DNA from 2 places in the Paenibacillus sp. MT86 genome. Region 2 is predicted to be linked to the other one. Evidence: a T-box and tRNA genes for the amino acid it is inferred to sense, from the RefSeq annotation. Region 2 holds a T-box; the other holds one or more tRNA genes.

Region 1 (4,193 bases), 780 kb from region 2:
CGCTGCTTCATGCGACGCTCATTTGCCATTTGCTTCGCAACCGTTACCTCAGCTTCATGAATTTCTGCCTCCATGTCGCGCAGGTACTGGTTCAGCATTACGATCGGATCCTCCACTTTATCCAGCAGCTCGTTCACCGATGCTTTCGTCATATCCTTGATTCTTTTAAATACTCCCATGTTATTTATCTCCCTTCTCATAGTTCGAAAGTTTTTTCTTCAATTCTTCGATTTCTTTTTGCATGGCTTTTCTTTCAATATCCTTCATCATCGCATCCAGATCGGAATCGGTGGACGCGTTCGTTCTTGTGCCGTTGGGACGATCATATTTGGGACCAAAGCTTCCATGCTCATTAGGATTAGGGTAGCCTTGATGACGTCCATAAGCGTCATTGTAGCTGTTGTAGCCTGGCCCCGGGCCCGGATGGTCGTTGTAACGGTATCCGCCGCCATGTCTTCCTTGCGGTCCGTACGGATCGTGATAATACGGCTCTTTAGGAACGACGAGGGTTGCAATCAGATAGATCAACAGCGTTGTACCGCCTGTGAAAAAGATACTGACTACAAATATGATTCTAAGTAGGGTAGATTCGACTCCGAAATGATCGGATATACCGCCGATCAACCCTGTGAACATCTTGTCTCGGGTGGAACGGTACAATCTTGTCATGGTTACTCCTTTCCGCTGTTATTCAGCTTTTGCTTCAAGCGGGCAAGTTCCTTTTCCAATACCGTGGAGACGGATTCTCCAGCCTGATCCATGTATTCCTGCCCCATGCGGCGTAAATCGCGAAGGCTTCTGGCTTCCAGTTCCCAGTCGCTGATACGGTCCTCGAGGCGATTGAACATCTTCGGTACATCATGACCCCCGCCATAGGATCCCGTACGTTCATTCATTTTTTGCTGAAGACGAAGGGTTTCCACTCGGGCAACATAATACTGGCGTTTGCTGTAGACCGTCTGATATTCCATCCGCAGCTCACCGAGCTGCTCCTCGATTTCTTTCAACGACTCCAGGCTAGAGGATAACAGGCCTTGATACTGTTCAATCTTTTCCTCATAAATCAGCTTCTCCTGCAATGCCAGCTTGGCAAGATGCTCTTCGCCGGCCTTCAAGGCAAGCAGTGCCTGCTCTTCGCGTTTGAATCGCATGGTTTCCGCTTGATCCACCTGCTGTTTCAGCTGTCTGGAATGTACTTGGCATTGCTGCTGCAGCTTCTCGGCCTCAGCAATGTCCTGTCTGGTTGAATGTAGGAACTGGTCGATCAATCGAACCGGATCCTGGCTCTGCTCGAGCTTTTCATTCAATGTTGCTACGGTTATGTCTCTTATCCGCCGGAAAACACTCATATCGGCTTAGCCCTCCTCATCTATCATGATCTGATCTGTTGTTTATGCAGGTTATATAATGTAGTTGTTCCTTATCAATAACGGGGTCTTCCATTCTTCAATCGGGACACTCCGTAGATGATTAAGATAACACCAAGGATCGGACCGATCAGCCAAGACAGTTTACCCATCAACCAGATGATGCCGATACCGAGAATGATCCATCCCATCAAGGTATTGCCTCTTCGAATTCCGTAGTATCCCAAAGCAACCATTAGTATCGGAATTAGAAGACTGAACAACCATCCAAGCAGAGGACCGAATACTCCCAGAAGAACCAAGATCCCTAAACCAATCAACAGGATACTCATTCCATTGCCTTTTGAATTCCTCATTTATACACCGCCTTTCTGTTGTTTGATCGTTGTTTCATTTGTTCAACCTTATGACTCTATTCTAGGTAATTTCGAGTTTGACTAAAACGGCCTGTGGACGGTTTTTGGACCTAGACCTAAGGCGGGGCTTCCTATAGACCTACGTCCAACCCCTGGACTGGTCTGCAGTTTTTGCGTTATATCCGTGAACGAACACTTTCCTGCTACGGTAACTTATTGAAGGAACATCAATCTACAGGAGAACGATCTTCAGCAGCTGTGATTGGGAGTGGACTTGTCGTGTGGATGCTTCGATGGAGGGACAACAAAAAAAGGAATGCAGACGTTGATCGTCTACATTCCTTTTGATTGATGCCGGTGAAGGGACTCGAACCCCCACGGTTTCCCTCACGATTTTGAGTCGCGCGCGTCTGCCAATTCCGCCACACCGGCTTACACAATGGCGTGCCCTAAGAGATTCGAACTCCTGACCTTTTGATTCGTAGTCAAACGCTCTATCCAGCTGAGCTAAGGGCACATATGGTTGTTATGGAGGCGCCACCCAGATTCGAACTGGGGATAAAGCTTTTGCAGAGCTGTGCCTTACCACTTGGCTATGGCGCCAGAAATAAAAATGGAGCGGACGACGGGAATCGAACCCGCGACCCTCGCCTTGGCAAGGCGATGCTCTACCGCTGAGCCACGTCCGCAAACATAAAATCAATGGCTGGGGATATAGGATTCGAACCTATGCATGACGGAGTCAAAGTCCGTTGCCTTACCGCTTGGCTAATCCCCAATATGATTTTGTAATATGGGGCGATCGAGGGGAATTGAACCCCCGAGTGCCGGAGCCACAATCCGGTGCGTTAACCACTTCGCCACGACCGCCATATTGTACTAAAAATTGATTCGATTGGCAGGGGCAGCAGGAATTGAACCCACACTAACGGTTTTGGAGACCGCTGTTCTACCTTTAAACTATGCCCCTAAAAACTGGTGGAGGATGATGGATTCGAACCACCGAACTCGAAGAGAGCAGATTTACAGTCTGCCGTGTTTAGCCACTTCACTAATCCTCCAGAATGGTGCCGGCGAGAGGACTTGAACCCCCAACCTACTGATTACAAGTCAGTTGCTCTACCAATTGAGCTACACCGGCGTATAAAATTTTAAAAGGTACATGGTGGCTCGGGACGGAATCGAACCGCCGACACGAGGATTTTCAGTCCTCTGCTCTACCGACTGAGCTACCGAGCCATAGAGCTCATTTCGGACTTTGACGAATCCCATATCGGATACGCATCTCATCCCAAAGTCATCTATGAAACTTGTAAAAATGGCGGAACTGACGGGATTCGAACCCGCGATCTCCTGCGTGACAGGCAGGCATGTTAGGCCTCTACACCACAGTTCCACGAGGCACTATCGCTATTGCGATATAAATTGGTTGCGGGGGCAGGATTTGAACCTACGACCTTCGGGTTATGAGCCCGACGAGCTACCGAACTGCTCCACCCCGCGTCATTAAAAGGGTTGCTTGTATAGGGTCCCCGAAAAGTAATCGGAATCACTTGCGAAGCATGAGCTTCACTTTATGGGGATGAATGATGGTGGAGGCTGAGGGGATCGAACCCCCGACCCTCTGCTTGTAAGGCAGATGCTCTCCCAGCTGAGCTAAGCCTCCGTAACAAAGCGACTTTTATCATACCAAAATCTGATATAAGAAGCAAGTGTTTTTTTAAGAAAGTGGTGACCCGTAGGGGATTCGAACCCCTGTTACCTCCGTGAAAGGGAGGTGTCTTAACCCCTTGACCAACGGGCCTTGCTTAAAATTATAATGGCGGAGAGAGAGGGATTCGAACCCTCGAGACGCTTTTGGCGCCTACACGATTTCCAATCGTGCTCCTTCGGCCAACTCGGACACCTCTCCATAAATGGCTCCCCGAACAGGACTCGAACCTGTGACAACTCGATTAACAGTCGAGTGCTCTACCAACTGAGCTATCAGGGAACAATATTTAGTTCAAGTGATTGATCACCTGAAAACTAGATACGAAACGTATTTGCGTTGATTAGAATCCGTAGCATTCACCCGATGTGGTATCGGGGTCCCCGAAAAGTATTCGGCATCTGCTTCAAAGCTTTGCTTCACTTTTTGGGGTGTTTTTTGGATAAGCCCTCGACCGATTAGTATTGGTCAGCTCCATGCATTGCTGCACTTCCACCTCCAACCTATCTACCTCGTCGTCTTCAAGGGGTCTTACATACTGGGAAATCTCATCTTGAGGGGGGCTTCACGCTTAGATGCTTTCAGCGCTTATCCCGTCCGTACGTAGCTACCCAGCCATGCTCCTGGCGGAACAACTGGTGCACCAGCGGTACGTCCATCCCGGTCCTCTCGTACTAAGGACAGCTCCTCTCAAATTTCCTACGCCCACGACAGATAGGGACCGAACTGTCTCACGACGTTCTGAACCCAGCTCGCGTA
Region 2 (4,193 bases):
CTGGATGAACCGACGACGGGGCTGGATCCAAGGACGCGTTCCCAGATGTGGGATACGATCCGCCGATTGGTGAAGACCGGCTCAACGGTGCTGCTGACCACGCAGTATCTGGAGGAGGCGGACCAACTGGCAGACCGGATCGCCGTTATTGATTACGGGCGGGTCGTGGCCGAGGGGACGGCGGATGAACTGAAGATGTCGGTAGGGACTTCCTCGCTGCACTTGACCGTCCAGGATGCAGTGGATATGGGCCGCGCCCGCCACACCGTGGAACAGGTGCTGGGCGTTCATGCCAACATATCGCCGGAAGCCGGAAAGATAACGGCGCCGATGGCTAATGCGGGTCTTGTTACAGACCTGTTGATCGAGCTGCGCACGGCAGGCATCGGCTTGTCCGAGATGAGCGTGCAGAAGCCGACCCTGGATGAGGTGTTCCTGACGATCACCGGCCACGGCGTGAAGGAAGACGATGTCCCATCGTCTAATGAACCCAACGATAGAGAGGTGACAAGAGTATGAGCAGCACGATCATGAAATCGGGGACGGAACGCCGGCTTAAAAACCGCACGAGTTTCGGTCAGACGGTACGAAACTCGTTGACGATGGCCTACCGGGGTCTGCTGAAGCTCCGGCGCACGCCCGAGCAGCTGTTTGACGTTACGTTCCAGCCCATTATTTTCACGCTGATGTTCACCTATATTTTTGGCGGCGCCATCTCCGGCGACGTGGCCAGTTATTTGCCTGTCATCATTCCCGGCATCCTCGTTCAAACCGTGATTACGACCTCCGTCGTCACGGGCGTTCAGCTGCGCGAGGATATGGATAAAGGCGTATTCGATCGATTCAAGTCGCTGCCGATAGCGCGAATTGCTCCGCTTGCAGGGGCCCTGCTGGCAGATACCGTTCGTTATACCATTGCAACGGTGCTTACCTTTTCGATGGGATACGTCATGGGTTACCGCCCGGGCGGGGGCCTGGGTTACGTTGCTCTTGCCGCGCTGATCGTCATTGTATGCTCATGGGCGATCAGCTGGATATTCGCGTTCTTCGGCGTGATTGCAAGATCCGCCTCCGGCGTGCAGGGGATATCGATGATCGTGCTGTTTCCGCTCACGTTTCTCTCCAACGCCTTCGTGCCGGTAGATACGATGCCGGGCTGGCTGCAGTGGTTCGTGAACATCAACCCGATATCGCATCTGGTGACGGCTGTCCGGGATCTGACGAACTCCGGAACCGTGGGCTGGGATCTGACGATATCCTTGGTCGGCGCCGCGATCATCGTGGCGATCTTTGCTCCGATCACGGTTCGTGCATATATGCGCCGCACCTAATATTCTGGGGACACCTCCGGCGGTATTCACCCATGCTGCCGGGGTAAGCGGGACGTCCGTCCAAAACGGAGTTGACATCGATTTATTAATTCACTATACTGTCTGTAATCTTATAAGCGACATACGTTGAAAGAGCCCAGTAGCAGCTTGGTCCCTGTTCTAGAAAGCCGGGGGGCGATGGAACCCGGTACATACCAACGCAGCGAATTACACTCTGGAGTATCTCGGGTAATGCCGAGCGGAAACGGCGAACGATACCTCGTCTAATGAGCGGCATGAATGGCGCGCGGCAAGCGCTGCAGACCATTCGTGCAATCTGGGTGGTAACACGGTTAATAATCGTCCCTATGTCTGTAACAGACAAGGGGCGATTTTTTGTTTTTCAACGGATGGGCGCTTCGTTATAAGGAAAAATCATGTATTGAAGGAGTGTTAACGCTGTGAATATTATCGACGAACTGGAATGGCGCGATGCGATCAACCAACAGACGGATGCCGAAGGCCTCCGGGAGCTTACGAATGAAAAGTCGATTTCGCTGTACTGCGGCGTGGATCCTACGGGCGACAGCATGCATATCGGTCACCTGATTCCCTTCATCATGCTCAAACGCTTCCAGCTTGCCGGCCATCGTCCGGTCATTCTGATCGGGGGCGCGACCGGCACCATCGGGGATCCAAGCGGACGTCAAACCGAGCGCTCCCTCCAGACGCTGGAGCAGGTTCAAGCTAACGTGGACGCGCTCACCGGACAAATGAAAAAGCTCTTCGTGACGGAGGGCGACAATCAAATCCGCATGGTCAACAACTACGACTGGACGCATAAGATCAACATTATCGAATTCCTGCGCGATTACGGGAAGAACTTCAGCATCAACTCGATGCTGGCGAAGGACGTGGTTGCGAGCCGGCTTGACAGCGGGATTTCGTTTACGGAATTCTCATACCAAATCCTGCAGTCGGTCGATTACCTGCATCTGTACCAGCATGAGGACGTGCAGCTGCAAATCGGCGGATCGGACCAATGGGGCAACATTACAAGCGGCCTGGATTTGATCCGGAAGAAGGAAGGACCCGAAGCCAAAGCCTTCGGCCTGACCATACCGCTCATGCTGAAGGCCGACGGCACGAAGTTCGGCAAAACGGCCGGCGGCTCGATCTGGCTTGACCCGAACAAAACGACGCCGTTCGAGTTCTACCAGTTCTGGGCGAACACCGACGACCGAGACGTCGTCAAATACTTGAAATACTTCACCTTCCTGACCAAGGAGCAAATTGACGAGCTGGCCGAAAAGGTGCAGAGCGAGCCGCATAAACGCGAAGCGCAAAAAACGCTGGCCGAGGAAATGACGAGATTCGTGCACGGCGAGGAGATGCTGGAGCAGGCCAAGCGCATCACGGCGGCTCTGTTCAGCGGCGATATTAAATCGCTCACGGCCGATGAGATCGAGCAGGGCTTCAAGGAGATGCCGACGTTCGAAGCGACGCCGGAAACGAAGAATATCGTGGACTGGCTCGTGGATCTGGGCATCGAGCCTTCCAAGCGGCAAGCGCGCGAGGATATCACCAAAGGCGCGATCTCGATGAACGGCGAGCGCGTCAGCGATTTGGGCCACGAGGTGACAGCCGACCAGGCGATTGGCGGCCGGTTTATCATCATTCGCAAGGGCAAGAAAAACTACAGTTTGGTGAAAATGTCCTAGAAGGGTAACCATCAGGGAAATAGGTCTCCCCGGACGAATGCACCCGCAAAAGCCGCTAAGCACTTTTCATGTGCTTAGCGGCTTTCGTATGATTCAGGTTAGCCAGAATCTTCTGGTTGGCCTTTATATTAGAGATGAGAAAAAACTTCGAAGGCTTACTCTCCTGATCTCGCCAAAAAAAATGCTGTATGCGGTCTGTCTTCGAGAGGGTACGTCGATTGGCGTTTTTCTTTTATTTGAAAGTTTCTCTCTTTTAATAGGATAATATCTGTAGCGTTAAAGGAGGTAGATGATATCATGAACATTCAACTGCAGACCGAGCTGTGCGATCGGTTTGGCATCCGTTATCCGCTTATATTGGCTGGAATGGCCGGAGGGCCGACAACCGTTGAGCTGGTCGCCGCCGTATCCAACGCAGGCGGGCTCGGTACGCTGGGTGCGGCTTATATGGAGCCGGCCGCCATTCGCCATAGCATCCAGGAAATCCGCAAGCGGACGGATCAACCTTTTGCCGTCAACCTTTTTGCGTCCCGGGCCTCGGATCGCCAGGAGCGAATCGAAGATGTTCAACAGGAGTTAAACCGGATGCGCGGCGACCTTGGCATTCCCCATGCGGGGTCGGAACACGTAACAACGCCCGATTGGTTTGAGCAGCAATTCGCGGTTCTGCTCGAAGAGAAGGTGCCCGTTATCAGCACGGCATTCGGTATTCCGGATGAGCCCCTTATGCGGCAAGCGAAAGAAGCTAAACTGCTTGTGGTTGCGATGGCAACCACGGTGCGCGAAGCTATCCTGGCCGAGCAAGCAGGCTGCGACGCCGTCGTTGCCCAAGGCAGCGAAGCAGGGGGGCATCGGGGCACGTTTGATATTTCGGAGCACCCGATGGGGGCCCAAATCGGAACGTTTGCTTTGGTGCCGCAGATCGTGGACCGGGTCAAGATTCCCGTCATTGCCGCCGGGGGCGTCATGGATGGACGCGGACTTGTGGCCTCGCTTGTTCTTGGCGCCCAAGCCGTTCAGATGGGGACGCGGTTTCTGACGGCGGCCGAATCGGGTGCGCATGAGGTTTACCAGCAAGCGCTGCTTCGCAGCACGGAAGAGAGCACGGTCATTACCAAAGCGTTCTCGGGGCGGCCGGCGAGAGGCATCCGCAATGCCTTCA

The links. The T-box of region 2 lies ahead of tyrS (tyrosine--tRNA ligase). A T-box ahead of a tRNA ligase gene usually reads a tRNA of that ligase, here a tRNA-Tyr.
Region 1: it encodes a tRNA-Tyr, which carries the amino acid that the T-box ahead of tyrS (tyrosine--tRNA ligase) is inferred to sense. The anticodon was not compared.

What each region holds. Positions count from the first base shown of each region.
Region 1 covers NZ_CM179499.1:6,041,739-6,045,931, forward strand. The annotation lists gene AC3RCL_RS27500 (PspA/IM30 family protein) at 1-179, opposite strand, end outside; gene AC3RCL_RS27505 (PspC domain-containing protein) at 181-669, opposite strand; gene AC3RCL_RS27510 (PspA/IM30 family protein) at 672-1,349, opposite strand; gene AC3RCL_RS27515 (hypothetical protein) at 1,424-1,723, opposite strand; tRNA gene AC3RCL_RS27520 (tRNA-Leu) at 2,076-2,155, opposite strand; tRNA gene AC3RCL_RS27525 (tRNA-Arg) at 2,164-2,240, opposite strand; tRNA gene AC3RCL_RS27530 (tRNA-Cys) at 2,253-2,326, opposite strand; tRNA gene AC3RCL_RS27535 (tRNA-Gly) at 2,338-2,412, opposite strand; tRNA gene AC3RCL_RS27540 (tRNA-Gln) at 2,427-2,501, opposite strand; tRNA gene AC3RCL_RS27545 (tRNA-His) at 2,518-2,593, opposite strand; tRNA gene AC3RCL_RS27550 (tRNA-Trp) at 2,620-2,693, opposite strand; tRNA gene AC3RCL_RS27555 (tRNA-Tyr) at 2,700-2,784, opposite strand; tRNA gene AC3RCL_RS27560 (tRNA-Thr) at 2,789-2,864, opposite strand; tRNA gene AC3RCL_RS27565 (tRNA-Phe) at 2,887-2,962, opposite strand; tRNA gene AC3RCL_RS27570 (tRNA-Asp) at 3,043-3,119, opposite strand; tRNA gene AC3RCL_RS27575 (tRNA-Met) at 3,150-3,226, opposite strand; tRNA gene AC3RCL_RS27580 (tRNA-Val) at 3,314-3,389, opposite strand; tRNA gene AC3RCL_RS27585 (tRNA-Glu) at 3,453-3,527, opposite strand; tRNA gene AC3RCL_RS27590 (tRNA-Ser) at 3,544-3,635, opposite strand; tRNA gene AC3RCL_RS27595 (tRNA-Asn) at 3,641-3,716, opposite strand; rRNA gene AC3RCL_RS27600 (23S ribosomal RNA) at 3,873-4,193, opposite strand, start outside.
Region 2 covers NZ_CM179499.1:5,259,586-5,263,778, reverse strand. The annotation lists gene tetA(58) (tetracycline efflux ABC transporter Tet(58) subunit A) at 1-519, shown strand, start outside; gene tetB(58) (tetracycline efflux ABC transporter Tet(58) subunit B) at 516-1,331, shown strand; T-box leader at 1,449-1,681, shown strand; gene tyrS (tyrosine--tRNA ligase) at 1,772-3,031, shown strand; gene AC3RCL_RS23660 (NAD(P)H-dependent flavin oxidoreductase) at 3,329-4,193, shown strand, end outside.